DNA from 2 places in the Gordonia alkaliphila genome. Region 2 is predicted to be linked to the other one. Evidence: riboswitches for the same ligand, from Rfam matches in the RefSeq annotation. Region 2 holds a riboswitch; the other holds the start of a gene.
The links. A riboswitch is a leader RNA that binds a small molecule or an ion and turns the genes downstream of it on or off. The one in region 2 is predicted to bind cobalamin.
Positions count from the first base shown of each region.

Region 1: linked by a shared signal. The riboswitch ahead of metE (5-methyltetrahydropteroyltriglutamate--homocysteine S-methyltransferase) and the one ahead of ABD989_RS10435 (ABC transporter substrate-binding protein) in region 2 are both predicted to bind cobalamin.

Region 1 covers NZ_BAABIE010000007.1:106,543-121,235, reverse strand. The annotation lists gene ABD989_RS09285 (pyruvate carboxylase) at 1-3,360, shown strand, start outside; gene ABD989_RS09280 (NUDIX hydrolase) at 3,418-4,017, shown strand; gene metE (5-methyltetrahydropteroyltriglutamate--homocysteine S-methyltransferase) at 4,080-6,329, opposite strand; cobalamin riboswitch at 6,459-6,667, opposite strand; gene ABD989_RS09270 (hypothetical protein) at 6,859-7,446, shown strand; gene ABD989_RS09265 (ATP-binding protein) at 7,538-12,997, opposite strand; gene ABD989_RS09260 (hypothetical protein) at 13,202-13,588, opposite strand; gene ABD989_RS09255 (acetyl/propionyl/methylcrotonyl-CoA carboxylase subunit alpha) at 13,618-14,693, opposite strand, start outside.
Region 2 covers NZ_BAABIE010000008.1:156,596-171,288, forward strand. The annotation lists gene ABD989_RS10370 (NUDIX hydrolase) at 1-203, shown strand, start outside; gene thiD (bifunctional hydroxymethylpyrimidine kinase/phosphomethylpyrimidine kinase) at 200-1,018, opposite strand; gene ABD989_RS10380 (DNA alkylation repair protein) at 1,055-1,738, shown strand; gene ABD989_RS10385 (PQQ-dependent sugar dehydrogenase) at 1,707-2,774, opposite strand; gene ABD989_RS10390 (HEAT repeat domain-containing protein) at 2,888-3,496, shown strand; gene ABD989_RS10395 (HEAT repeat domain-containing protein) at 3,503-4,510, shown strand; gene ABD989_RS10400 (fatty acyl-CoA synthetase) at 4,527-6,071, opposite strand; gene ABD989_RS10405 (YggS family pyridoxal phosphate-dependent enzyme) at 6,115-6,906, opposite strand; gene ABD989_RS10410 (alkaline phosphatase family protein) at 6,957-8,129, shown strand; gene ABD989_RS10415 (DUF222 domain-containing protein) at 8,113-8,700, opposite strand; gene ABD989_RS10420 (hypothetical protein) at 8,820-9,254, opposite strand; gene ABD989_RS10425 (cold-shock protein) at 9,448-9,651, opposite strand; gene ABD989_RS10430 (fused (3R)-hydroxyacyl-ACP dehydratase subunits HadA/HadB) at 9,789-10,817, opposite strand; cobalamin riboswitch at 10,948-11,091, shown strand; gene ABD989_RS10435 (ABC transporter substrate-binding protein) at 11,118-12,023, shown strand; gene ABD989_RS10440 (FecCD family ABC transporter permease) at 12,161-13,123, shown strand; gene ABD989_RS10445 (ABC transporter ATP-binding protein) at 13,120-13,989, shown strand; gene ABD989_RS10450 (bifunctional adenosylcobinamide kinase/adenosylcobinamide-phosphate guanylyltransferase) at 13,986-14,693, shown strand, end outside.

The DNA.
Region 1 (14,693 bases), on a different contig from region 2:
GGCGAGATCGCGGTGCGCGCGTTCCGCGCCGCGTACGAGCTCGGCATGGGCACGGTGGCGGTCTATCCGGTGGAGGATCGTAACTGCGTGCACCGGGGGAAGGCCGACCAGTCGTATCAGATCGGCGAACCCGGGCATCCCGTCCAGGCGTACCTGTCCGTCGACGAGATCCTGCGGGTGGCCCGGCACTGCGGGGCCGACGCCGTGTACCCCGGCTACGGTTTCGCGTCGGAGAACCCGGAACTGGCCGCCGCCTGTGCCGACGCCGGCATCACCTTCGTGGGGCCCAGCGCCGCGGTGCTGGAGCTGACCGGCGACAAGAAGCGGTCGGTGCAGGCGGCCCGGGAGGCCGGGCTGCCGGTGCTGGCCGGCAGCGAGCCGTCGTCGGACGTCGACGAACTGCTCGCGGCGGCCGCCGACATGTCGTTCCCGATCTTCGTGAAGGCGGTGGCCGGCGGCGGCGGGCGCGGGATGCGTCGGGTCGACGACCCGGCCGAGCTGGCCGAGGCGATCGGGGCCGCGTCCCGCGAGGCGGCGGCGGCCTTCGGCAACCCGACCGTTTTCCTGGAGCAGGCCGTGGTGAACCCGCGGCACATCGAGGTGCAGATCCTCGCCGACGCCCGCGGCGATGTGGTGCACCTGTACGAACGCGACTGCTCGCTGCAGCGGCGGCACCAGAAGGTCATCGAGATCGCGCCCGCACCGAACCTGGATCCGGTTCTGCGGCAACGCATCTGCGACGACGCGGTGCGCTTCGCCCGGCACATCGGCTACTCGTGCGCGGGCACCGTCGAGTTCCTGGTCGACGAGCGCGGCGGCCACTTCTTCATCGAGATGAACCCGCGGATCCAGGTGGAGCACACCGTCACCGAAGAGGTGACCGACGTGGACCTGGTCGCCGCGCAGCTGCGCATCGCCGCGGGGGAGACGCTCGCCGATCTGGGGCTGTCGCAGGACGCGATCGCCCTGCACGGCGCCGCGCTGCAGTGCCGCATCACCACCGAGAACCCGGCCGACGGCTTCCGGCCGGACACCGGACAGATCAACGTCTACCGCGCACCCGGCGGCACCGGCGTCCGCCTGGACGGCGCCGCGGCACTCGGCAGCGAGATCACCGGCTACTTCGACTCGATGCTGGTGAAGCTGACCTGCCGCGGCCGCGACTTCGCCACGGCGGTGACCCGCGCGCAGCGGGCGCTGGCCGAGTTCAAGATCCGCGGCGTGCACACCAACATCGACTACCTCAGCGCGGTGCTGGCCGACCCGGACTTCCAAGCCGGGGCGATCACGACGTCGTTCATCGACGAACGCCCGGAACTGCTTACCGCGGTGCGCTCGTCCGAGCGCGGCTCGCGGCTGCTGAACTACCTGGCCGACGTGACCGTGCACCGCCCGCACGGCCTGGTGCCGACGGCCGTGCACCCGCACACCAAGCTGCCGCCGCTGAGCCCGGAACTGCTTGCCGATCCGCCCGCCGGGTCCAAGCAGCGCTTGGATGCGTTGGGGCCCACCGGTTTCGCGCGGGCCCTGCGCGAGCAGAAGGCGCTCGCGGTGACCGACACGACCTTCCGGGACGCTCACCAGTCGCTGCTCGCCACCCGCGTGCGCACCAGCGGCCTGGTGTCGGTGGCGCCGTATGTGGCCGCCCAGACCCCCGAGTTGCTGTCGGTGGAGTGCTGGGGCGGGGCCACCTTCGACGTGGCGCTGCGCTTCCTCAAGGAGGATCCGTGGGAACGCCTGGAACGGATCCGGGCGGCCCTGCCGAACATCTGCCTGCAGATGCTGCTGCGCGGCAAGAACACCGTCGGCTACACCCCGTACCCGGTGGAGGTGACACAGGCGTTCGTCGAGGAGGCGGCGCGCACCGGTGTGGACATCTTCCGCATCTTCGACGCCCTCAACAGCGTCGACGCCATGCGTCCGGCGATCGACGCGGTACTCGCCACCGGCACCACGGTGGCCGAGGTGGCGTTGAGCTACACCGGCGACCTCGCCGACCCCGCCGAAGACCTGTACACGCTGGACTACTACCTGGCCCTGGCCGAGCAGATCGTCGAGGCCGGCGCGCACGTGCTGGCCATCAAGGACATGGCCGGACTGCTCCGCCCGGCGGCCGCGCGGACCCTGGTGGGTGCGTTGCGTCGCGAGTTCGACCTGCCCATCCACGTGCACACCCACGACACCCCTGGCGGCCAGCTGGCCACCTACCTGGCGGCGTGGGAGGCCGGCGCCGACGCGGTCGACGGTGCGAGCGCACCGCTGTCGGGCACCACCAGCCAGCCGTCGCTGTCGGCGATTGTCGCGGCGGCCGCGCACACCGAGTACGACACCGGGCTGGATCTGGACAAGGTGACGTCGCTGGAGCCGTACTGGGAGACGTTGCGGCGTATGTACGGGACCTTCGAGTCCGGCGTCCCCGCGCCCACCGGGCGCGTGTACGACCACGAGATCCCCGGCGGCCAGCTCTCCAACCTGCGCCAGCAGGCCATCTCGCTCGGCGTGGGCGACCGCTTCGAAGCCGTCGAGAACGCGTACGCCGGCGCCAACCGGCTGCTCGGACGGCCGGTGAAGGTGACGCCGTCGTCGAAGGTGGTCGGCGATCTGGCACTCGCCTTCGTCGCGCAGGGCATCACCGCCGCCGACTTCGCCGCCGACCCCACCGCCTACGACATCCCGGACTCGGTGGTCGGTTTCCTGGCCGGCGAACTCGGGGTGCCCGCCGCGGGCTGGCCGGAGCCGCTGCGCGAGCAGGTGCTGGCCGGACGCAGCGTGCACCAGGCCGAGGAGACGGTCGACGCCGCCGACAGCGCCGCGCTGAAAGTGCCCGGCGATCAGCGGCGCGCCACCCTCAACCGGCTGCTCTTCCCCGGCCCCACCGCGGAGTACCAGGCGCACGTGGCCGAATACGGCGACACCTCGCGACTTGCGGCCTACCAGTTCTTCTACGGGCTGCAGCAGGGACTCGAGCACCGAGTTCGCCTGCGCGACGGCGTCGACCTGCTCATCCGCCTGGAAGCGGTGTCCGAGCCCGACGCCGCGGGCATCCGCACGGTGATGTGCACCTTGAACGGTGAGCTGCGGCCGGTGCCGGTGCTCGACCGCAGCGCCGACGTGTCCACCGAGGTGCGCGAGCGCGCCGACGCCGGCAACCCCGCGCACGTGGGGGCGCCGTTCTCCGGCGTGGTCACGGTGACCGTCGCGGTGGGCGAGGAGGTGGCCCCGGGCGGCGTGATCGGCACCATCGAGGCGATGAAGATGGAGGCCTCGATCACCGCGCCCGCCGGCGGCACGGTCCGCCGGATCACCGTCGGACCGGCCACCGAGGTGGGCGCCGGCGACCTGCTCGTCGAGTTCGAGTAGCCGCCGCCGAGCGCGGGTGACTGTCCGGTAGCGGTCGGGTGGGGTAGACCCATGGGTATGGAACTGACCCGGGAGCTGGCCGAGCAGCGCCTGTCGGCGTGGGAGCGACGGGCGATCGACGACGCCGCGTTGAAGCCGTCGGCGGTGGCCATCACCGTGGCACCCGTCGACGGCGAGCGCGGCATCTGGGTGGCGCGACGGCCGTCGACGCTGCGCAGCCACGCCAACCAGTTCGCGCTGCCCGGCGGCCGCCTGGACCCCGGGGAGACCCCGGTGCAGGCCGCGCTGCGCGAGCTCGACGAGGAACTCGGGGTCTCGCTCGGTGAGGACTCGGTGGTCGGTCTGCTCGACGACTACGCCACCCGCTCGGGCTATCTGATGACGCCGGTGGTGTGTTGGATCGACGAACCGGTGACCCCGGCGCCCAGCCCGGACGAGGTGGACCAGCTGTTCTACGTCACCCTCGACGAGGTGACCGCCCCGGCGGTGTTCGACACCATCGCGCAGTCACCCCGGCCGGTGATCCGGCTGCCGATCATGAACCGGTGGGTGCACGCGCCCACCGCGGCGGTGATCTACCAGTTCGCGCAGGTGGTGGTCCTCGGGCTCGACACCCGGGTGGACCACCTGGAGCAGCCGGTCTTCGCCTGGCGCTGACGCGCGGGCTTCGACGGGGCTCAGGGAGCGTCGTGCGACGCTCCCTGAGCCCCGTCGAAGGGTCAGGCGCGGACGGCCTTGGCGGCGTCGACCATCGCGGTGAGGGCGGCGGTGACCTGCGCGGTGGTGCGGGTCTTGAGGCCGCAGTCCGGGTTCACCCACAGGCGGTCGGCCGGGACGGCGGCCAGCGCCTCGGCCAGCAGCGTCGTCATCTCCTCGGCCGCGGGCACGCGCGGGGAGTGGATGTCGTAGACGCCCGGGCCCACCTCGGCGGCGAAACCGATCGCGTTGAGGTCGTCGAGCACCTCCATGTGCGAGCGGGCCGCCTCGATGGAGGTGACGTCGGCGTCGAGGTCGGCGATCGCGCCGATCACGTCACCGAACTCCGAGTAACACAGGTGGGTGTGGATCTGCGTCTCGTCGTTCACACCCGCGGTGGACAGCTTGAAGGCGTTCACCGCCCACTCCAGGTAGGCGGCGCGTTCGGTGGCGCGCAGCGGCAGCAACTCGCGCAGGGCCGGCTCGTCGACCTGGATGATGCCGATCCCGGCCTCCTGTAGGTCGAGCGTCTCGTCGCGGATCGCGAGGGCCACCTGATCGGCGGTCTGCGCCAGCGGCTGATCGTCGCGCACGAAGCTCCAGGCCAGGATGGTGACCGGCCCGGTGAGCATGCCCTTGACCGGCTTATCGGTCAGACCCTGCGCGTAGACCGCCCAGTCGACGGTCATCGGCGCGGGACGCTGCACGTCGCCGAACAGGATCGGCGGCCGCACGCAGCGCGAGCCGTACGACTGCACCCAGCCGTTCGCGGTGGCGAAGAAGCCGGTGAGCTGTTCGGCGAAGTACTGCACCATGTCGTTGCGCTCGGGTTCGCCGTGCACCAGCACGTCCAGCCCGATCTGCTCCTGCAGGGCGATCACCGCGGCGATCTCCGCCTCCATCTGGGCGCGGTACTGCTCCGCGTCGAGCGTGCCCGCGCGCAGCCGGGCGCGGGCGGCCCGGATATCGCCGGTCTGCGGGAACGACCCGATGGTGGTGGTCGGCAGTGTGGGCAGCGCCAGGTGGGCGCGGCTGAGCTCCTGCCGTTGCGTGGCCGCGGTGCGGATGCGGTCGGCGTCGGTCAACCCGGCCAGTCGGGCACGCAGGTCGGCGTCGTGGCGACGCGGATCGTCGGCGCGGGTGGCCAGCGCGGCCCGGGCCGCGTCGAAGGCCGCCGCCTGCGCGTCTCGGCCGTCGGTGAGCGCCCGGGACAGGGCGACGACCTCGTCGAACTTCTCCGCCGCGAACGCGAGCCAGCCGCGCAGGACGTCGTCGAGACCGGTCTCCGGCGCCAACGAGTACGGCACGTGCAGGGTGGAACACGAGGTACTCACCGCCAGCGTGCCGACGTGCGGACGCAGGTCGGTGAGCACGGCGAGCGCGGCGTCCAGGTCGGTGCGCCAGACGTTGTGGCCGTCGACGATGCCGGCGACGACCAGCTTGTCGGCCAGACCGGCCGCCTCCACCGTCGCGACCGAGCCGCGGACCAGGTCGACGCCGACCCCGTCGATGTCGGTGCGACCCAGCGCGGCCAGCGCGTCGCCGGCATCGCCGAAGTAGGTCTGCACCAGCAGTCGCGGGCGGGCGGCCACCGCGCTCAGGCGCGAGTAGACGCGTTCGGCGAGTGCGGCGAGCCCGTCGTGGGCGTCGGTCACGAGGATCGGCTCGTCGATCTGCACCCACTCGGCGCCGGCCGCGGCGAGGTCGGTCAGCAGCTGCTCGTAGAGCGGCAGCAGATCGTCGATCCGGTCGAGCGGCACGAGGTCGTCGACACCCTTGGACAGACCGAGGAACGTGATCGGGCCGATCACCACCGGCCGTGCGGGCACGTCGTCGGCGAGGGCTTCGGCCAGGTCGGCGAGCACCGTCGCGGCGTCGAGACCGAACACCGTGTCCGGACCGATCTCCGGGACCAGGTAGTGGTAGTTGGTGTCGAACCACTTGGTCATCTCCAGCGGCAGCACGTCGGCGGTGCCGCGGGCGGCCGCGAAGTAGCGGTCCAGCGGGTCGGCGATGGCGGCCACGCGCGGCGGCAGGGCGCCGAGCGTCGCGGCCATGTCGAGCATCTGGTCGTAGTACGAGAAGGTGTTGACCGGGATCGAGTCCAGGCCGGCGGCCAGCAGCTGCTGCCGGCCGCTGCGCCGCAGGTCGGCGGCGACGCGGTGCAGCTCCTCCCGGCTCAGCCGCCCGGCCCAATAGCCCTCGACGGCGTGCTTGAGTTCCCGGTCGGCGCCGATGCGCGCGGTGCCGGTGACAGTGGTGTGAAAGCCCATCTTGTGTTCTCCATGCAATACAGAAGCTGACGACGAGGCGCCCTACCGGGAGGCGACAGACGACGAGCCCAGGCATGCACGGGTGCGTCGACGCCGCCCGGTCCACGAGGCGATCCGTCCTCGGATGCGGCGCATCCGAGACAACGGGCAGGTCTTCGGGCTCCTCGGCGAGCGCCGTCGAAAGGCGCACCTACTGGCCGTCGCTTCCCAGACGCACACGCGTGCGTCCAGTGCCGGTGACGGCGGTCGTTCCAAGTTACCGCTGCGGGTCAGCTCCGGAGTCTCACCGGATTCCCTCTCGCGAAAGTCGTTGCCGCAGCAGCGAATTCGCTCGACGTCCGCGCGGTCGCAGGGGCTCCTTGGCGACGGCGCTACGGACGAACCGATTGCGTCTACGACCATAGGCCCGGCGCGCGGACCGTGTCATCCCGCGCGAAGAGCGTGATTCTAATTCCCCCGCGGACTTGCGCGCGGGTGCGGCGGCGGACTCACCCGGCACCGGCCACTGCGGCGAGTATCCTGGGCGAGCATGGTGGCGTTGCAGGATGATCTCGGATCCCGCGACCGGCCCGCGCCGGTCGTCGGGATCGTGCTGGTGGCCCGGGGCGATGAGCGGGAGGCCCCGACTGAGGCGGATGTGCCGCAGCTCGAGCGGCTCGAAGTGCTGCTGGCCGGGTTCGGTGCCGGTGGCTGCGACAAGCTGTACGTGGCGCTCGGCAGCCGGGTGATCGCGGCGCCGCGGGACACCTCCACCACCTTCTACCTGCCGTCCTGGTACGACGGCCTCGACGCGACGGTGCACGCCGCCCTGACCTACGCCCGCGGGCTCGACCCGATCGCCGGGGTGCTGCTGCAGACCGTCGACAGCGCCGACGTCGGCGGGGTCGGGGTGGCGCGGGTGCTGGCCGCGGCCGGGCGACGCCGCGACGCGGTGGTGCGCGGGGTGCGGCACGGGCACTGGGCGCAGCCGGTGTACGTGGGCGCCGACCTGCTCGACGATGCGGCCGGGCTGCTCGCGGCGTCCGGGGGCGCGATCGGCTTCCTCGGCGACCACGCCGGCGAAGTGACCACCGTCGACTGCTCGGACCTCGCCGGCCCGGACGCGCCCGGCGTGTAGCGCTACACTGACCTGCTGCACTGACATAGAGAGCACCGCCGTGGTCATAGTGACCACGGCGGTGCTCTGTATGCCGGTGAACTGCTGCTGATCAGCTCTGTTTCGCGGCGATCGCGTTGATCAGGCTCGGGCGGAGGTCGGCGGCGCGGACGATCGCGTCGGCCGAGCCCACCTGCACGGCCCGCTCGATGCTGTGCACCGCGTCGAATTCGGCGGCCACCTCGGCGAGCTTCTCGGCGCGCACCGAGGTACGGGCCTCCTCGAGTTCGGCGGTCACATCGGCGTGATCGGTGTCCGAGGCGTGCTCCAGGCGCGTGTGCAGGGCTTGCACGCGCGGATCGTTCTCGGTGCGCGTGCGGACCTCGCCGGCGAAGACCACGGCCGCGGCCGGGGCGCCGCCGAGCACCGAGGCGAACGAGCCCTCGATGGCCAGCACGGTCATGTTCGGGTTCAGGGCCTTGGAGAAGACCACGAACGCGCCGCCGTGGTAGCGGGAGATCACGCAGAAGACGATCGGGCCCTCGAAGTTGATGATGGCCCGGCCGATCTCGGCGCCGTACTCCAGCTGCAGCTTGCGCAGCGACTCGGGGGAGCCGTCGAAGCCGGACAGGTTGGCCAGCACCACGACCGGACGGTTGCCGCTGGCCGCGTTGATCGCGCGGGCCGCCTTCTTCGACGACTGCGGGAACAGCGTGCCGGCGCTGAAGGTGTCCGGGCCGTCGGTCGGCAGGAAGCCGCGGCGGGCCACTGGCGTCGACTCGATGCCGATCAGCGTGATCGGGTGGCCGCCCAGGTGGGTGTCCTCCACGACGACGGTGTCGGCGTCGGCCATGTCGGCCCAGCGCTCCAGCGCGGGCAGATCCTGGTCGACGACGGCGCGCATCACCGAGCGGATGTCGAACGGCTTCTTGCGGTCCGGGTTGGCCTCGGCGGAGAAGATCTCGCCGACCGTGGCGAACTCGCTGCCTTCCAGCTCGTGCGGGAAGTCCGAGACGTCGCGGTCCGCCGGGTCGGTGGTGACCGCCTGGCGCGGACCGGCTTCGCCGGGCACCACGTAGGTGTGGTCGTAGTGGCTCATCATCACGCCGATGGCCGCCGTCAGGTTCGGCGCCCAGTACTGCGCCTCGCCGTTCGGGCCCATCACGCGGTCGTAGCCGCCGATACCGAAGTTGTCCTCGGCGGAGACGCCGCCGGAGAAGTCCAGGGCCTGCTTGCCGGTGAGCACCATCGACGAGTCCGGGGTCATCACCAGGATGCCCTTGGTGTGCATCAGCATGGTGGCCTCGGCGTTCCAGTAGGCCTGGCCGCCGACGTTGATACCGGACACGACGATGTTGATCTCGCCGCCGTCCTGGGTGAACTCGACGATCCGCTTGAGGGCCGCGGCCACCCAGTCGAGGTTCTCGGTGCCCGAGTCCATCTTCACGGCGGCACCGGACGAGACGGCGTACCACTCGACGGGCAGCGTCCGCTCTTCGGCGAGGTCGAGGGCCGCGATGTAGCGGCGGCACTCGGGCTCGGTGAGTGCACCCAGCGACTTGGTCGGGTCGCCCAGCATCACGACGCGCTCGACACCCTCGGGGTACTTCTCGGTGGGGGTGCTGACGGTGCCGACCACCACGGCCGCGGTGTTGCGGCCCTTGGGGCGGTCCACCGGGACCAGCTCATCGGCGTCGTTCAGGTCGTACTCGGTGAACGTGCCGAGCAGGTCGGTCAGCTCGTACGGGTACACGGTGTTGCGGCGGGCGGCGCGCAGCACCTTCTGGCGGTACTCGTCGACCGGCTCGATCGGGGTCTCGACGGGCTCGTCGACGGTGATCTGGGTTTCGCCTGCGGCGTCGAGGGTGACGCGCACCGACACCTTGGACAGCTCGCCGGTGTCCTGGTCGCGGTGGCGGGCGATGAGCTCGATCTCCTCGAGCCCGGCGCCGTCGGTAGAGGCGGCGGTGCCCAGGGTGTGGCTCACCACGCGGGCCACCTGCTCGCGGCTCACGTCCAGCGGCGGCCAGATGTACATGACGATGCGGTTGGTGTTGAACCGCTTCGACGACGGACGACGCGCCTGCGCGCGGCGGATGGAGTCGACGCACGCCTCGAAGGTGCGCTCGGCGGTCGGCAGCGTCAGGATGCTGCCGTCCTGTTCGGACACCGCGATCAGGTCGCGGACCTGGGCGAAGGCGATCAGGCGGTCGTCGCCCGGGTTGGCCTTGGCCACCGCGCGGTAGAGGTACACCTCTTCGTCGTCCGACGAGCGCAGGCGGGTCACGTCGAACTTGCGCAGGCGCTCCATCTGCATGCGCCGGGCGATGTACGGATGCAGCCCGCGGATCAGCCGGTCCTCGGACATGCCGGTGGCCGTCGGCCGGAAGGTGACGTGATGGTGCATGGCTTCGTCGCCGAGTCCGGCCACGGTGACCGTGACGCGGTGCACCTGGTTGGGCAGCAGGCGTGCGCTGACCACCTCGTGCAGGGCGGCGGCCATCTCGTCGAGGTCCTCGGGCTGGTCGTCCCAGCGCACGTAGACGTCGGCGTCGATCGACGCGGCGCCGTCGACCAGCTCGGCCAGCCCGCAGAGTGCGGTGTCGAGCTTGTCGAAGCTGGTGGCGGCGGAGACCAGCAGCGAGCCGCCGCGCTGGGCCAGCACGAAGGTGCAGCCGCTGGCACGGTGAGTGGCGACCGCGGACAGGCCCTTGTTGCCGTAGTAGCGGCGGGTCAGCACCTCGAGCATCGCCGAGTTGTCCAGCGAGTCGTCGACCAGGCGACGGCTGAGGACGCGGACCAGCGGCTCGGTGCTCTTGACCATCTCGGCGATGCGCTCGGCGCGATCGGACGCCTTCGGGTGCTCGTCGAGATAGTTCAGGTCGCTGTCGATGGCGGCGTAGACGCGTTCGCGCTTACGGCGCAGACGCGGCTGGCCGTACCAGGCGTACAGGACACCGCGGGCCAGGTCGGAGATCACTGGGAAGCGCAGCTGGGTGGCGGCGACGAGGTGCTCCAGCGCGTGGCCGGTGTCCTCGCGCAGCTCGGCCGGGGGCGGCGGCTCCTTCATCCAGCGGCGCAGCAGGGTCGCCATGCCCGGCACCACGTCGTCCAGGCGCTGCAGCGCCAGGAAGATCCGGAAGACGGCGCTCTCCAGCTCGTCGGTGCGTTCCAGGTCGGTGACGCCGTAGTGGGCCAGCGCGGCGGCCAGCTTGGTGCGGAACTGCTCGGGCACCGCCGACAACTCCACGTCCAGGCTCTGCAGGTAGGTGTGCAGGTGCTCGCGGGCGCTGTGCACGCGGTCGTGGACGTCGTCGTCGGACGGACGACGACGGGCCAGCTCGGCGAGGTCGGCGAAGACGCCGACCAGCTCGAGCTCGGCGCCCAGCGGGCGCTCGTCGGCGTCGATCTCGGCCTGGCGCAGCGCCAGGTAGTCGGTCATGCGCGCGCCCTCGCTGGGCTCGATGTCGAAGCCGAGCATCAGGGCGCGCAGCATCTCGCGTTCGGCGGCGGCGCGGTCGGTGTCGGACACGTCGGTCGGCGTGTCGGGCAGATCGAGCACGGCGTCGTCGGTGCTGTCGGCGGCGTCGTCCTCGCCGTCGGCGATCGGCTCCAGGCGCAGCAGCGGCGCACCGGTCTCCACCTGGGCGCCGACCGAGACCACGCACTCCTTCAAGCGGGCGGCGAACGGTGCGCGCAGCACCGTCTCCATCTTCATCGACTCCAGGACCAGGACCGGATCACCGGCCGCCACCTCGGCGCCCACCTCCAGTGGGGTGGCGATGACCAGCGCGGGAGCGGGGGAGCGGACCACGCCGCCCTCGTCCCGGCTGACCCGGTGGGTCACGCCGTCGACGTCCACCAGGTGGACCGGGCCGTGCGTGTCGGTGAGCACGCGGAAGCGCTCGCCGTTGACGGTGATCCGGCCGGTGTGCTCGTCGTAGCGTTCCACCTCGACGTCGGCGGTCTGCGTCTGCGCGCCGGCCTCGATGGCGACGCTGAAGCGCTGTGCGCCGACGCGGGCGACGCTGACGCGGTACGCGACGCCGCGCAGCTTGAAGTCGACGGGGCGACCGCTCTCGTGCATCACCTGCGGGCGACCGCCGCGGGCGGTGGCGAGCAGGCGGTTGAGCTCGGCCCGCTCCTCCTCCTCGTAGGCGTCGATGGCGGCGGCGGCCAGCGCGATGGACGAGTGCCGGTGCGAGACCAGGCGGCCCTGCTCGCGGACGCGGTCGATCCAGCCGGTGTCGGCGCTGCCGTCGATCACCTCGGGCTGATCGAGCAGGTCGATGATGAAGCTGCTGTTGGTGGCGCCGCCCTCGATCACCACGCGGGTGCGGGACATGGCGCGGCGCAGGCGGGCCAGCGCCTGATCGCGGGTGCTGCCGTAGGCGATGATCTTGGCGATCATCGAGTCGAAGTCGGCGGGGATGGTGTCGCCTTCGCTGACGCCGGTGTCCACGCGGACGCCGGGGCCGCTCGGGAGTTCCAGGCGGGCGATGTAGCCGGGCGACGGCGCGAAGTCGCGGTCGGGATCCTCGGCGTTCAGGCGGGCCTCGACGGCGTGCCCGCGCTCGACGGGGCGTTCACCGTCCAGGCGGCCGCCGGCGGCGACGTGCAGCTGGGCGCGGACCAGGTCGAAGTCGTTGGTGACCTCGGTGATCGGGTGCTCCACCTGCAGGCGGGTGTTGACCTCGAGGAAGGCGAAGAGCTTCTCGCCCGGGTGATACAGGAACTCGACGGTGGCCGCACCGCGGTAGCCGACGCGTACCGCGAGGCGTTCGGCGGCGGCCTTGACCTCGGCGACCTGATCGGGGCCGAGGACCGGGGAGGCCGATTCCTCGATGACCTTCTGGTTGCGGCGCTGCACCGAGCAGTCGCGCACGCCGAGGGCCCACGCGGTCTCGCCGTCGGAGATCACCTGGACCTCGACGTGGCGGGCGCCGGTGACGAGACGTTCGAGGAAGACGACGCCGCTGCCGAAGGCGCGCTCGGCTTCGTCGCGGGTGCGCTGGTAGGCGTCGATCAGCGCCGAGTCGTCGGCGACCATGCGGATGCCGCGACCGCCGCCGCCGGCGGTGGCCTTGAGCATCAGCGGGTAGCCGATCCGCTCGGCGGCCGCGACGGCCTCCTCCTGCGTCTCGACCGGGCCGCGGCTCCACGGAGCCACCGGCACGCCGACCTCTTCGGCGATCAGTTTGGCGCCGATCTTGTCACCGAGCTGGCGCATGGCCTCCGCGGACGGACCGACGAAGGTGACGCCCAGCTTGGTGCAGAGTTCGGCGAACGCCGGATCCTCGGCGACGAATCCCCAGCCGACCCACGCGGCGTCGGCGCCGGTCTCGGTCAGGGCCCGCTCGAGGACCTCGAGGTTGATGTACGGCCGGGCCGCGGCCGGACCCAGGTCGTAGGTGAGGTCGGCCTCGCGCACAAAGGTGGCGCCGGCATCGACGTCGGTGTGTAGAGCGATGGTCTGGACTGATTGTCCGGTCTCGGCATTCAGGTCGCGGACGGCGTTGATGAGCCGCATCGCGGCCTCTCCACGGTTGACGATCGCAATACGACGGAACATGCGCCCTTCTCTGTTCGGGGGTGCCAGGGCTGCTGGCGGGGGTCTCGGCACGACGATGCGCACGCGAAAGGATCGGTCTTGTCTCGATCCGGTTCTTTCACGGTAAGCCGCCGGGGGCCGCGGGGGTAGTACCTACTCTCACGTAACCGCCCGGGAAGCGACCAAGGACACACTTACCGGGCAGTCAACCGATCGGTAGGGGTGTTATGGGGGTTCGGCGATCAATTCGCCCGGACGCAGTCCGAGGGCCTGCTCGGCGTACCGCCGCACCACGGGGAGCACATCGCCGAGGGCCGTAGCGAAGTCGGCGCGGGCGAGGCCGCGCACCGCGGCGGGCCCTTCGGGGACGCCGGACACGCCGACGAGCGCGACCAGTTCGCCGGTCGTCGGCTCGGCGACGGCCCAGACGCAACGAACGCTCTCGTCCGCAGCGCGGACGAGAGCGTCGTCGTCGTTGTCTGCCGTCCCGGCGACGTAACCGGCCGGGTCGGTCAGACCCAGGTCGGTCAACGCCGGGACATCGGAGAGACGGTCGTCGTGCCGCAGGGCGCGCAGATACCACGCACCCGCATTGATCTCGACGGCAGTCACTCGGCAGCGTTCGCGGCCTGCGCCGCGGACTACTTGATTTCCAGCAGGACGGTGCCCTGCGTGACGGCGGCACCGGCGTCGACGGCCAGGCCGGTCACGACGCCGTCCTTGTGCGCGGTCACCGGGTTCTCCATCTTCATGGCTTCCAGGATCACGACCAGATCGCCCTTGGCGACGGTGTCGCCCTCGGCGACGGCCACCTTGACGACGGTGCCCTGCATCGGTGCGGCCACGGCGTCACCGGAGACGGCCTTGCCGCCGCCCTTGGTGCGGGTGCGCGACTTCGGCTTGCGACGCAGGGCGCCGCCGTTGCCGTTGCCGCCGCCGGACAGGTTCAGGTCGCCCGGCAGGGACACCTCGACGCGCCGTCCGCCGACCTCGACGACCACTGCCTGCCGCGGCAGGGCCTCCTCGTCATCGGTGGCGGCGCCCAGGCCGCTGTAGGCCTCGATCGGGTTCTCCCAGTCGGTCTCGATCCACTTGGTGTAGACCTCGAACGATTCGCCGTCGCCGACGAAGGCGGGGTTCTCGACGATGTGGCGGTGGAACGGGATGACGGTCGCGAGGCCGTCGACCTCGAACTCCGCGAGGGCGCGGGCCGAACGCTCCAGCGCCTCCTGGCGGGTGGCGCCGGTGACGATCAGCTTGGCGAGCATGGAGTCGAACTGGCCGCCGATCACGTCGCCCTGACGGACGCCGGAGTCCACGCGCACGCCCGGGCCCGAGGGCTCGCGGTACACGGCGACGGGGCCGGGGGCGGGGAGGAAGCCGCGGCCGGCGTCCTCGCCGTTGATGCGGAACTCGAAGGAGTGGCCGCGCGGGGCGGGGTCCTCGGTGAGCTCCAGCTCGCGGCCCTCGGCGATCAGGAACTGCTGGCGCACCAGGTCGATGCCCGCGGTCTCCTCGGTGACCGGGTGCTCCACCTGCAGGCGGGTGTTGACCTCGAGGAAGGAGACGGTGTCGCCCTGCACCAGGTACTCCACGGTGCCCGCGCCGTAGTAGCCGGCCTCGCGGCAGATGGCCTTGGCCGACTCGTGGATCATGGTGCGCTGCGCGTCGGTCAGGAACGGCGCGGGGGCCTCCTCGACGAGCTTCTGGAAACGGC
Region 2 (14,693 bases):
CGGTGCCGTTCGGCGACGACGAACTCTTCGAGGTGCACGACTTCGCGGGCACCGTCACCGGCGGCGTCCTGCGTTCGGGCGACGACGCCGAGGAGGTCCGGTGGGTGGCCCCCGCCGACTTGGCGGACCTGCCCCTGACCACCGGGCTGCTCGGCTATCTGCGCGGCGCGGGCGTGATCGCCGCGAACAGCGAGTACCGCTAGTCGTTCAGGCTCAGCTGTTCCACGTAGCCGCCCTGCCAGACGGCGTCGAACGGCGCGTTCCCGCTGACCCGCGCTGCGATGCCGGCGGTGACGAACTCCTTGGCGAAGGCCACGGCGTCGGCCACGGCGGCACCCTTGGCCAGTTCCGCGGTGATCGCGGCGGCCAGGGTGCAGCCCGCGCCGGAGACCCGCTCCTGCCCGATCTTCGGCGCGCGGAACACCGTCACCGTCTCGCCGTCGAACAGCACGTCGATGGCGTCGTCGCCGGGCAGGTCGACGCCGCCCTTGGCGATCACGTACTCCGGGCCGAGCGCGTGGATGCGGCGCGCCGCCTCGATCAGGTCCTCTTCGGTCTGGATCTGCTCGATGCCGGAGAGGATCTGCGCCTCGAAGCGGTTCGGCGTCACGACGGTGGCCTGCGGCAGCACCTTCTCGCGCAGCGCGGTGTCGGTGTCGAGAGCGGCGCCGGGCTCCTGCCCCTTGCAGATCAGCACCGGGTCGAGCACCACGTGCCGCCAGCGGCGGCTGTTCAGCGAGTCGGCGACCACGTCGATCGTCGCCGGGGTGCCGAGCATGCCGATCTTCACCACGTCGAGGTCGTACACCCCGTTGGCGGCCTCGAACTGGTCGGCGATCACGCCAGGCTCCACGGGCACGAAGCGGTGACCCCAGCCGTTCTTCGGGTCGAACGACACGATGCACGTGATGGTACCGACGCCGAAGACGCCCAGCTCCTGGAAGGTTTTCAGGTCGGCCTGCAGACCGGCGCCGCCGGTGGCCTCGGAACCTGCGATGACATATGCGAGATCAACCACGGCTACGAGGGTACGCGGCGCACTATCCTCGGCCGCATGACCGCACCCGTACTCGACGACGTCCTAGCCGAACTCGCGGAGTTGCGCGACCCCACGTTCCTCGCCGTCAACACCCGTCACGGCGACGATCACGCGGTGCACCTCACGGCGCTGCGCGCGGTCGCCAAGAAGTTCAAGGCGCAACCCGATCTCGCGACAGCCCTGTGGGCCACCGACGACAGCGCCGCGCGCCTCCTGGCGATCCTCGTGTGCCGACCCAAGCAGTTCCGCCGCGACGAGTTGGACACCATGATCCGGCAGACGCGCACCCCCAAGGTGCACGACTGGCTGGTGGGCTACGTGGTGAAGAAGAGCCCGCATGCCGAAGAACTGCGGGTCGCGTGGCTGGCCGACGCCGATCCGGTGGTCGCCAGTGCGGGCTGGGCGCTCACCGCCGACCGGGTGGTGCGGGCGGCCAAGGCCGACGACCTCGCGAGCCTCGACCTCGACGGTCTCCTGGACGTAATCGAAGCGGAGATGGCCGACGCGCCCGAGCGCCTGCAGTGGGCCATGAACACGTGCCTGGCCCACATCGGCATCGAGGACCCCGGCCGGCGACCGCGCGCGCTCGCGATCGGCGAACGCCTCGGCGTGCTGCGCGACTACCCCACCGCGCCGAACTGCACCTCGCCCTATGCGCCGACGTGGATCACCGAGATGGTTCGACGTCGCCAGAGCTGAGCTGGACGCGCAGAATCCGGTCGTCGTTGGCGCCCGGCCGGCCGCGCCCGTCGGTGTTGTTGGTGAGCACCCACAGCGAACCGTCGGGCGCCACCACCGCATCGCGGAGTCGACCGGCACCCTGGAGGGTGTCGGTGGTGCCCCACGGCGCACTCGCGGAGACGGTGCGCAGGCGTTGCCCGCGCAGGTTGGCGATCACGATCCGCCCGTCGTGGAAGGCGATGCCGCTGGGGCTCGCCTGCTGCGGTGACCATTGCTGAACGGGATCGACGAAGCCTTCGCGCCCGGCGATGCCCTCCACCACCGGCCACCCGTAGTTGGCGCCCTCGGTGATCACGTTGAGCTCGTCCCAGGTGTCCTGCCCGAACTCGGCGACGAACATCGTGCCGTCCGGCGCCCACGCCAGTCCCTGCGAGTTCCGGTGGCCCATCGAGTACACCCGCGCCTGCACCTGGTCCGGGGTGCCGTCGGGGTCGGCGATCTGCAAGATCTTGCCGGCCAGCGAATTCGGGTCTTGGGCCCGGTCCGGCTGCCCCGCATCGCCGGTGGTGGCGTACAGCCGGCCGTCGGGGCCGAAAGCGAGGCGGCCGCCGTTGTGATGGGCCGAGACCGGAATGCCGTCGACGATCACCTGCCCGTCGCGGAGCGACAGTGCGCCGGGCTCGCCGTCGATGGCGAAGCGTTCGATGCGGTTGTCGGATGCGGTGGAGTAGTACGCGTACAGGTAGTCGTCGCGGACCGCGAGGCCCATCAAGCCGCCCTCACCACCGGCACGTACCCCGTCGACGCGGGCCACTTCGCGGGACTCGCCGTCGGCGTCGAGCTCTACGATCCGTGCCGAATCGCGTTCACTGACCAGCGGCGTGTCGCCATAGAAGGCGATCGACCAGGGCGCGTCGAGTCCCGTCGCCACCTCTGACGCACCCGCCTCGACGGTCGTGGCGCTGGGGAGGGCCACGTCCTCGGCCGAGCATCCCACGACCAACCCCAACGTCACCAGCGATGCCGCCCAACGCGCTGCTCTGCGTGCATACATGGATCGATTCTGCGCGAATGGTTGCGCGCACGCAATGGTCCCTTTGACCCTGACACGGTGTCAGGCCGTTCACTCGGTATCGGGTACCGACCCGGAACCGTAAGGAGAAGCCCATGACCGTCTCGATGCGCCACGAACAGGTGTCGACGGCACTCACCGCACCGAACGCCTCGGTGCGGCTGCGTGCAGCACTCGCCGCGGGCACCGAACCCGCTGCCCGCTATCCCGCGCTCCTAGTGCAGCGGTGCGCGATCGAGCGGGATTTCTTCGTCCGCGACATGCTGACCTGGGCGCTGGTTCGCCAGGACGTGGAGGCGACGTTGCCGCTGCTGCTGCGCGAGGTCCGCGGCCGTGGATCGGAGGCGAAAAGCCAAGCGCTGCACACGATGTCGAAGATTGGCGACCCGCGGGGCTGGTCGGCGATCACTCCAGAACTGCTCGACTCCCCCGACGACGATCTCGCCGCGAGCGCGTGGCGCGCCGCGGTGGTGCTGGTGCCGGACGATCTGCGCGAGTCGCTCGCCTGGTCGTTGGCCGCACGTCTGGGCCGCGACGATCGGCCGCTGCGCCGCAGTCTGAGCCGGGCCCTGGCGGCACTCGGCCAAGCTGCCGAAAGCCCGCTGCGGGCCGCCGCATCGAGCGACAATGAGGCGGTGCGTGTGCACGCCGCCGCCACACAGCGGCTGCTCGACGACCCCGACGCCGGACTGGACGAGGTGTAGACGACCATGCAGATCGGCGAGGTGGCACAGCAGTCCGGCGTCAGTGTCCGCATGCTGCGCCACTACGACAAGATCGGGCTGCTCACGCCGTCGACGCGATCGGCGGGCGGCTACCGCGAGTACGACGACGGCGATCTCCAGCGCCTGTTCCGGATCGAGAGCCTGCGGACCCTCGGCCTGTCCCTCGCGGAAGTCGCTGTCGCACTGGCGGATTCCGGGGCGGACCCGGGCGCACTGATCGACCGGCTGATCACGCAGACGAAGGAACGACTCGCCGCCGAGGCCGATCTGCTGGAGCGCCTGTCGACGCTGCGGTCGGGCGCGCCGCAGCGATGGGCGCAGGTGGAGCAGCTGCTGCCGTTGATCCGCGGCCTGCAGTCGGTGCAGCCGGTACGACGCCAACTCAGCGCACTCGGCATGGACGCGGGCGACGCGGTCCGCCTGGCGGAGCCGTTGACCCAGGCTGTGCTGGCCGAGACCGAGCCCATTACCGCGGGTGCGCTCAAGTGGGCGCTGCGTCGCTCCGGCGATGCAGCGCTCGGCCCGCTGGCGTCCGCGCTCGACGACCCCGACCCGCTGGTGCGACGTCGCGCCGTCGAAGCGATCGCCGAGTCACCGTCGGACGCGGCGACCGCCACGCTGTCGGCGCTGCTCGATCACGACGATCCGGTACTGCGGCGGCGGGCCGCACTGGCCGTCGGGCCGCGGGGTGTGGCCCAGGCCCTGCCGGTGCTCCTGCAGATGGTGATCGACGGCGTGGCCGACGTCGATGCCGCCGAGGCCCTCGGTGCGCTGGCGCGGCGGCGCGACCGCGCCGAGGACCTGGTGGACCTGCTGGTGACGCAGGTGAACGCCGCCGCCGATCCCGGCGCGCGGTTGCGCCTCACGCAGGCCCTGGCCGAGGTGCCGGGGCCGCCCACGGTGGCAGCGCTGTCGCGCCTGCGCGACGACGAGGACCCGAACGTCGCCCGCTCGGCGAACTACCTGGTCCGGTTGTTGTCCTCGTCGTCGTGACGTCCCCGCTGGGCGATCAGGAGTCGCGCAGCTCGCGCTTGAGCAGCTTGCCGCTCTGGTTGCGCGGCAGCGACTCCACAAAGCGGATCGCCTTGGGCACCTTGAACGGCGCCAGGCGCTCCTTCACGTGGGCGATCAGTTCGGTTTCGGTCACCTGCGCGCCGTCGCGGACCACGATCACCGCGGTGATCGCTTCGATCCACTTCTCGTCCGGCACACCGATCACCGCGACCTCGCCCACCGCGTCGTGCGTGTAGAGCGCGTCTTCCACTTCGCGGGAGGCGACCAGGATGCCGCCGGTGTTGATCACGTCCTTGATGCGGTCGACCACCGTGAGGTAGCCCTGCGCGTCACGGGTCACGAGGTCGCCGGAGTGGAACCAGCCGCCCTCGAACGCCGCCGCGGTGGCCTCCGGGTTGTCCCAGTAGCCCTCGCACAGCTGCGGCGACCGGTACAGCACCTCGCCGGGTTCGCCGTCGGGCACGTCGTTGCCGTCGGCGTCGACCACGCGGGTCTGCACGAACAGCACCGCGCGGCCGGCCGACGACGGCCGCTCCGCGTGCTCCTCCGGGCGCAGCACGGTGGCCAGCGGACCGATCTCCGACTGACCGAAACAGTTGTAGAAGCCCAGGTCCGGGTACTTCTCGCGGAGACGATTCAGGACGGTCACCGGCATGATCGACGCCCCGTACTGCGCCTTACGCAGGGACGACAGGTCGCGAGTGTCCAGGTCCGGGTGTGCGGCCAACGGCACCCACACGGTCGGGGCGAGGAAGAGCGCACCGATCCGGTCCGCTTCCACGATCCGCAGAATCTCCGGGATGTCCGGCGCGGGCAGCAGCGTGACGGTGGCGCCGACCGCGAGGTACGGAACCATGAACACGTGCATGCCTGCCGAGTGGTACAGCGGCATGCAGATCAGCGGGTTGTCATCGGCGGCGAGGTCGAGCGCCACGATCGACGACGTGTACTCGTGGACCAGTGCGCGATGAGTCATCATGGCGCCCTTGGGCTTCGACGTGGTGCCCGAGGTGTAGAGCAGCTGCACCAGATCTTCGCCGGAGGCCGCCGACTCGAAGTCGAGCGCCTCGCCCGCGGTCGCCAATTCCAGCAGCGAACCGTCCGCCTCCCGCAGCGGAAGTACATGTTCGACGGCGGTCGCGCTCAGGACCGCGTCCAACTGCGAGGCCAGTGCCGGATCCACCAGCGCGGCGCGGGCGCCGGACTGCGCCAGCAGGTAGCTCAGTTCCTCCCCGGTGAGCGCGTAGTTGATCGGCACGTGCACCAGACCGGCGCGCGCCGCGGCCAGGTAGCCGATCACGTAGGCATCGGAGTTGGTGCCGTAGGCGGCGACGCGGTCGCCGGCCGTGAGCCCGAGGTCGAGAAGTGCAGCCGCGGCCCGCGAGACAGCGTCGTCGAGCGCCGCGTAGGTCAGTTCGCGGCCACCGAAGCGCAGGGCGACCCGCTCCTTGTTGACGGCGGCGCTGCGTCGCAGGATCCCGTCGATGGTGTTGGCACGAGCATCGCCGCCGCGCGCCGCAGCCGTGTTGATGTCAGTCACAGTTCACCGTTCCAATCACTTATGTCACTCGGTGCCATTCACCCTAGTCTCCCGACGGTGCGGGGTCGGCGGCCGAGGGCCAGTAGTGACTGTCCGGGGTCGCGCGGGCACCGAAGATCGCCTGGCCGACGCGAACACAGGTCGATCCTTCTTCGATAGCGACCTCGTAGTCGCCGGACATGCCCATCGACAGTTCGCCCGGCCCGAGCAGGTCGGCGTCCACGTCCCGGACCCGTTCGCGGACCGCGCGGAGCCGACGGAAGCACCGGCGGACCAGTTCGGAGTCCGGGGTGAACAGCGCCAGCGTCATCAGACCGCGGACGCGCAGGGTGGGCAGGTCCGACACCTCGCGCAGAAACTGCAACACGTCGGCCGGTTCCAGCCCGTACTTCTGCGGCTCGGCCGACGTGTTCACCTGCACCAGCACGTCCAGAGTGCGGTCGGCCGCCGCCAGTCGTCGATCCAGCGCCTGCGCCACCCGCATGCTGTCGAGCGCTTGGAACTCGTCGGCGAAGGCCACCACGTCCTTGGCCTTGTTGGTCTGCAGATGGCCCACCACCGACCACGAGACGTCGAGATCGGCGAGCGCCGCGGCCTTGCCTTTGGCCTCCTGCACCTTGTTCTCACCGAGTTGACGGCACCCCGCGGCCACCGCGAGACGCACGCGGTCAGCGGGCACGGTCTTGGAGATCGGTAGAAGGCGAACCTCGTCGGGATCGCGTCCCGCACGGGCCGCGGCCGCGGCGATCCGCGCCCGGACGGCCGCGAGGTTGGCGGCGAAATCGGCGACTGTCACGGCTTCCGGATAGCGAACCGGCGGTGTGCTCTCGTCCATGTCCCCCATTGTGGGCCACAAACGCGGTCGGCTTCCGTAGCGTCGCAGGCATGGACCGTCTCCACGAACTGCTCCCCGGCTCTTGGCCCGACGACCCCACCCTCGCCGATCTGGCCGGATCAGCGTCCAGCGCACTGGGCTTCGGCGCCGACCGACCACTCCCCATTCCGGACAGCCACACCGTGGTGATCCTCATGGTCGACGGACTGGGAGACCTGCTGCTGCACGAACATTCGGTGTTCGCGCCGACGCTCCTCGCCCATCGCGCCATGCCGCTGCGGGTCGGCTTTCCGTCGACCACGGCCACCAGTCTCACGAGTCTGGGCACCGGCCTGCCGTGCGCCGAGCACGGCGTCCTCGGCTACAGCTTCGCACCGCGCGACCTCGATCCGGCCGTCGAGCACACTCTCAACGCCCTCCGGTGGACCCTGGACACCGCCGACGGGCCGCCCGCCGACGGCCTCTACCCGCCGACCGAGGTCCAGCCGATGCCGTCGGCGTTCGACGAGCTCACCCACGCCGGCGCCGCGGTGATCACGCTGATGCCCGAACTCTTCCGCGAGTCGGGCCTCACGCGCGCCGCCTACGGCACTCCCGCGGACTATCGCGATGCCTCGTCGCCGAATGCGGTGCGCGACCAAGCCGTCGAGCTGTTGGCGGCGGGCGATCAGGGACCTCGGCTGGTCTATGCCTATCTGCCCAACCTCGATGCGGCCGGTCACCGGTGGGGACCGGGCACCCCGGAGTGGCAGGAACGGCTCCGCCGGATCGACGACGTGGCCGCGGCCATCGTCGAGGCCCTGCAACCCGGCGCCACGCTGGTGGTGACCGGTGACCACGGCATGATCACCGCCGGGCGCCGCATCGACATCGACACCACGCCGGCGCTGACCGAGGGTGTCCGGGCCGTCGGCGGCGAGGCGCGCGTCCGCCACGTCTACGCCGAGCCCGGTCGCGCCGACGATGTGTTCACACGCTGGGCACACGAACTCGACGGCCACGCGCACGTCGCCACCCGCGACCAGGTGCTGGCCGAACGCTGGTTCGGCGCCCCCGCCGCCGCGCACGTCACCGAACGCATCGGCGACGTGGTGGCCGTGGCAGGACGGGACACGCTGCTCACCCGCAGCGTCCACGAACCGATGGAGACGATGATGCCGGGCCACCACGGCGGCTGGACCGTCGCTGAACTCCTGGTGCCGCTGATCATCGCCACCGGCTGATCAACCCGACCGGGTGGGTCCGCGCCGCACCGTGCGGCGCGGACCCGACGTCGATATGGAATTCTCCAACAACGCATCGCGTTGGAAGCGTGGCTTCCGGCAGTACTCCCCCGGACTCCGGCCGGTCCGAATGCGACAGATAGGTCCGCACCACCTGCGTCACCGCATCGGCACGCCGCCGCTTCGCCGACCGCGTGTCCTCCGAGCCGTCCGGCTCCGGCACCGGCCGCGTCAACGGATCCAGCGCCGCCCACAGTTCCTCCGCCGCGAGTGTGTCCAGATCCAGGGTCACCGCCACCCGACCGTCGTCGGTGCGGTCCATCGTCATCGCGTTCAGATCATCGCGTTCGGCGACGGGCACCCGCGCCGGCGTGGTCTGCACCAGCAGCGCGCCGACGACCTTGGCCCGCTTCTCCTCCGATAGGTTCACGCGATCGGTCAGGTGTGCCAACCCGGTCACCACCGCGTCCGCTTTCTCCGCCGACAGCGCACCGTCGCGCATGCCGCGCGTCACCGGCCCCGCGTCGTCGTCCGCTATCGCCTTCCCCAAGCGGGCGGCCCGATACGCCACCGCGGGTGCGGCATCGCGTTCGGTCAGGATCGCCGCAGCCGACCGAACATGCTTCCGCGCTGGCAGAAGCCGGTCAGTACAGCTGCGTCCATGTCGGACCGCTCAGGGGCCCGCCGCGGTCAGTTGCCCGCCAGTCGGACGAACCATAGACCGCCCATCAGCACCGCGTCGTCGCGCCAACCGGCACCGTCGAGGCCGAGGTCCAGCGTCGTGATCCACCGATCGAGCTGAAACTGCTCGACGAGGTTGCCCGCACCGAGGAATACCGCGAAACGTCGAGCATCACCGCCACCGTGATCGCGAACCGACTCATCCTCGGCAAGGAGCGGCCGCCAGACGAACGTCACGAGCACTCCGAACGGCGCGACCTCCGTGACGCCGACCTCCCGCATGTGCATCCAGGGCGAGCGGCCGCCCGGCTCGACGGCGATCCACCCGTCGCGTGTCGTCGACGGCGGGGCGGGAGCGAGCGACGTCGCAACCCGCAGATATTCGCGCACCGACTGCACCGACGCAGTCAGCTCCGCAGCGAAATCGATCGCCGGCACGTCCATGCCGCAAACCTAGTCCCGCGGCACCCCTTCCCGCGAGAGTTCTCGGTTCCCGCGGCCCCTCCCGACGCCCGCGGGAACCAAAGCCTCTCGCGGGAACGGAAGCATTTCGCGGGAGCTGCGGGGGTTCAGTGCCCCGGCGATGCAGCAACGCCCCGGTTCTAGGAACCGGGGCGTTGCTGTGAAGAGCTCTTAATCAGACCGCAACGACGTTGGTCGCCTGCGGACCCTTGGGGCCCTGCTCGATGTCGAACTCGACTCGCTGCGCCTCTTCGAGGTTGCGGAAGCCGCTGCCCGAAATCGCGCTGTAGTGGACGAAGACGTCTTCGCTACCACCGTCGGGGGCGATGAAGCCGAAGCCCTTTTCGCCATTGAACCACTTGACGGTCCCTTGTGCCATGCTGTTTTACTGCCTTCTTCAGATTGGCGGGCACAGATCTGTCACCCGCCCAACAACTATGTCACACCTCGACGCGGTCCGAAACACCTACACGCAATTATTTTCCGGCCGCGCACAACTGGTGACTCAGGGCCAGGTCAGGAGAAGCGAAGGTCCAGGGTCGCCATGCCGAAGATCTTCTTGTCGTTCGACTTCGCGGTCAAAATGACTGTGCCGCTACGGGTCTCGGCGTCGAGCGACTTGATCTTGCCGCCGTACTCGATGTCGCCGCGACCGTCGGCCGGGACCACCGCGGGGGCCGACAGGCGCACCGCGTACTTGCTGACCGCACCCGGATCGCCCGACCACGCCGAGATCGAACCGGCACCCATGCCCATGGTGAGCATGCCGTGCGCGATCACGTCCGGCAGACCGGCGAGCTTGGCGATGCTCTCGTCCCAGTGGATCGGGTTGGCGTCGCCGGCCACCCCGGCGTAGTTGACCAGGTCGCCACGGGTGAGGCCGCTGTGATGCACCGGCAGGGCGTCGCCCTTGGCGAGGTCGTCGAAGTTGCGCGAACCGACGGTTCGGGTCGCACCGGCCTGCGACTGCGGCGCGGGCTCGCCTTCGCGGACCGTCTTCACGTAGTCGGCCGCGGCGGCTTCCACGGACAGGATGTCGACGTCGTGCATCATCACCTTGGCGACGGCCTGCGCGATCCCGGGATCCACCTCGTCGGCGGACACGCCCACGACGGTGGTGGCCATGGTGTGCACCGTCTCGCCGTGCTGATCCACCAGCGTGTTGGTGATGGTGATCATGTCCTTGCCCGCGATGCGTCGCACCGAGGTGAGCTCGACGTCGGTGGTCAGCACGTCGCCGACGACGATCGGCCGGTGCTGGTGGAACGACTGCTCGGTCTGCACATAGGTCTCGTAGCCGACGACCACTTCTTGCATGAGCTTCTGGTTCGCGGCCATCGCCGGGATCGAGGTGAAGGTCAACGGCGCCACCAGCCCGCTATAACCGAGCTCCTTCGCCGCGGCGATGTCCCAGTGGGCGGGGTGGTAATCCTGCACGGCGCGCGCATATTCGCGAACCTTCTCATGCCCGATCTCATAGGTGTGGTCGGCAACGTAGTAGTGCCCGACCCGCTCGACCAACGCCGAATTCTCCGAGGACGTCATCTTTTCCTTCTCCAAACCCGCTATCGGGGAAACACTTGTATCTCGGGGAAATAGTAGTACCGTCGCCGCTCCGGTCGTCCCCGCGCGGCCCAATCGCGGACTGCGCGAGTTCTGTTGCGTGCGGGTGCACGGGTAGAATCGCGCGGTGGACCCGACCGCCGGTCGGGTCGTCACGACGTCCAGTGAAGCCGGTGCGAATCCGGCGCTGTCCCCGCAACTGTGATGCCGCCACACGGCGGATGAGTCAGGTCAGCTCCGTCGTGACGAATGACTTGATTCCTCGGAAGAAGGAACTACTTCATGACAGTCAGCAACCGCCGCCGTCGCGGTATCGCCCTCGCGAGCCTCCTCGCGACCGCCGCCCTCGTGGCCTCCTGCTCGTCGGATACCGGCTCGGGCGGGGTCACCGACACCGAAACCGCGGCCGCCCGGATCGTCTCGCTCAGTCCGTCGGCCACCGAGACGCTGTTCGCCGTCGGCGCCGGCGACCGCGTGGTGGCCGTCGACGATCAGTCGGACTACCCGGAGGACGCCCCGAAGACCGCCCTGTCCGGGTACACCCCGAACCTGGAGGCGATCCTCGGCTACACCCCCGACCTGGTGGTGTCGAATGAACTCGCGCCGGACGTGGTGTCCGGGCTCGAGCGCGCCGGGGTGACCGTCCTGGACCAGCCCGCGCCGAGCACCGTCGCCGAGGCGTACGCCCAGATCGAGAAGATCGGTGTGAGCGTCGGTGAGGGCGACGCCGCTGCCGAGCTGGTCGACGAGATGACGACCCGCATCGACAAGGCCGTCCTCGCGGCCCCGCAGGCCGACGGTCTGACCTACTACCACGAGCTGGATCAGACGTTCTTCACCGCGGCCGGCGACACCTTCATCGGCCACGTGTACGGACTGTTCGGCCTGAAGAACATCGCCGGCGCCGACATCGGCGGCGTGACCTACCCGCAACTGCAGTCCGAGCAGATCATCACCGACAATCCGGATCTGATCTTCCTCGCCGACAACCAGTGCTGCGGCGTCACCCCGGAAGCCGTCGCCAAGCGTGCCGGTTGGGACCAGATCACGGCCGTCCGCGAAGGCCGCGTGTACGTGCTCGACGAAGACATCGCCTCGCGTTGGGGTCCGCGCCTGGCCGACTTGGTGGAGCAACTGAGTGGGCTGCTGGCCACGCTGCCAGCGACGCAGCCCGCACCGGTCGGGTGACCGGCACCGACCTCGTATCCGCCGGGACAGTTCCCGGCGGCGACTCCACCCGCGGCGACGCCGGCGGGCGCTGGCAGAACCGGCCCCGCGCCCGCTGGGCGATCATCATCGGCGCGACGGTGCTGCTGGCCGCCGTGATGCTCGGGGCGATTCTCGTCGGCCCCGCCGGCCTGTCGGCACGCGGCGTGGTGCTCTCCCTGGTGGATGCGCTGCCCGGCATCGACGTCGACAGCGGCCTCACCGACCAACAGCACGCCATCCTGTGGCAGATCCGCATGCCGCGCGTGGTGCTGGGCGCACTGGTCGGTGCGACGCTGGCCATCGCCGGCGCCGCCTATCAGGGCGTATTCCGCAACCCGCTGGCCGACCCGTATCTGCTGGGCGTGTCGTCCGGCGCCGGTCTCGGCGCCACCGCGGCGATCGTGGCCGGGCTGTCGATGAGTTCGGCGGCGGTGCCCACCGCTGCGTTCATCGGCGGCGCGGCCGCTGTCACGGCCACGCTCCTGCTCGGCCGCACCGTCGGCGGCGGGCGCAGCGAGACCGTCATCATCCTCGCCGGCGTCGCCGTGGCGGCGTTCGCCAACGCCGGTCAGACCTATCTCATGCAGCGCCACAGCGAGACCCTGCGTCAGGTGTACTCCTGGCTGCTCGGTCGGCTGGCCACCGACGGCTGGAACCAGATCCAGGTGGTCGTCCCCTACGTGCTGGTGACCATCGCCGTGGTGATGGCCTTCCGCCGAACCCTCGACGTGATGCTCGTCGGCGACACCGAGGCCGCCAGCCTCGGCGTGGAACCAGTCCGGGTGCGCCTGCTCCTCATCGCGGTGGCCACGCTCGGCACCGCGGCGGTGGTCTCGGTATCGGGACTGATCGGGTTCGTCGGCATCGTCGTTCCGCATGCGGTGCGCATGCTGGTCGGGCCCGGGCACCGGCTGCTGCTGCCGCTGTCCGTGCTCGTCGGTGCCGTGTTCCTGGTCTGCGCGGACCTGCTGGCGCGCACGGTGATCGCGCCGGCCGAACTACCCATCGGCGTGGTGACCGCCGCGATCGGCGCGCCGTTCTTCCTCCTGGTCCTACGCCGCGGACGGGTGGCCCGATGAGCGCCCCCGACGTGGTGACCTGCCGCGGGCTGACCGTGGTGCGCAGCGGCCGCACCGTGGTCGACGCCGTGGATCTGACGGTGACGCAAGGTGAATGGGTCTCGATGATCGGCCCCAACGGCGCCGGCAAGACGACGCTGCTGCACGCACTGGCCGGCTTGCTGCCCGCGGGCACCTCCGTCGAAGGCGAGGTGACCGTCGCCGGTCGGCGGATCGGCCGCAGCAAACGGCGCGAGATCGCCCGGATGATCGCGATCATGCCGCAACGTCCCGTCGTGCCCGACGGCGTGACGGTCCGCGAACTCATCGCCCTCGGGCGCACCCCGCACGTCCCCCGTTTCGGTGTCGAGGGACCGCGGGACCGGAAGGTGGTCGCCGACGTGGTCGACCGCCTCGGGCTCGGGCCGCTGGCCGACCGCGTCGCGAGCACCCTCTCCGGCGGCGAACTCCAGCGCGCTGTCCTTGGCCGCGCACTGGCGCAGCAACCGAAGGTGTTGTTGCTCGACGAGCCGACCAGCGCGCTGGATATCGGCCGTCAGCAACAGGTGCTCGACCTCGTGGAACACATGCGCCGCGACGACGGCATCACCGTCGTGGCCGCCATGCACGACCTCTCCCTGGCCGCCGTCTACGGCGAGCGCATGATCCTCTTGAGCGACGGTCGCGCACTCGCCGACGGTTCGCCGACCGAGGTTCTCAATCCGGAATTGATCGGCGAGGTGTACGGCGCACGCGTCGACGTCGTCCTGCACGACGGCGTGCCGGTGGTGCTGCCGCTGCGCACCGAGCGACCGGCGTCCGACCGGGCCGAGGACGCCGAGGAAGCCGAGCCGGCGACGCCGCCGGGCACCGAGGTGTCGTCGTGACCGAGGTGGTGCTGCTGGGCAGCGGCGCGGCCGACGGCTGGCCCAACCCGTTCTGCCGGTGCGCGTCGTGCACCGCGGCCCGCGACTCCGGCGAACGACGCGGCCACAGTTCGGCGCTGATCGACGGCACCGTGCTGATCGACTGCGGGCCCGACGTGCTCGCCGCGGCCACCCACGCCGGGGTCGACCTGGCCGGGGTGCGCTACCTGCTGCTGACCCACGACCACTTCGACCACCTCGCCGGGCAAGCCCTGTTGATCCGGTCATGGGCGGGTGCCTGCACCCCGCTCGACGTGATCGGCCCGCCCGCCGCACTGGCTGCCTGCCGCGCCTGGATCGCCGACACCGACCCCGTGCGACTGAGGCCGGTTGCAGCCGGCGACGAGGTGACGTTGACCGGGAACGACGGCGACTACCGGGTCCGGGTCCTGACCGCCGCGCACACCTCGACCCTCGGCGAACCCGCCGTCCTGTACGACGTCACCGCCCTCGACGAACACGGCGATCGCGCGGCCCGTCTGCTGTGGGCCGCCGACACCGGGCCGCTGCCCGCCGCGACATTGGACGCCCTCACCGGCACCGAGCTGGATCTCCTTCTGCTGGAAGAGACGTTCGGGCGATTCATCGAGCACGGCGCCGATCATCACGACCTCGACTCGTTCCCCCGCACCCTGGCCGCCCTGCGCAGCGCCGGTGCCGTCACC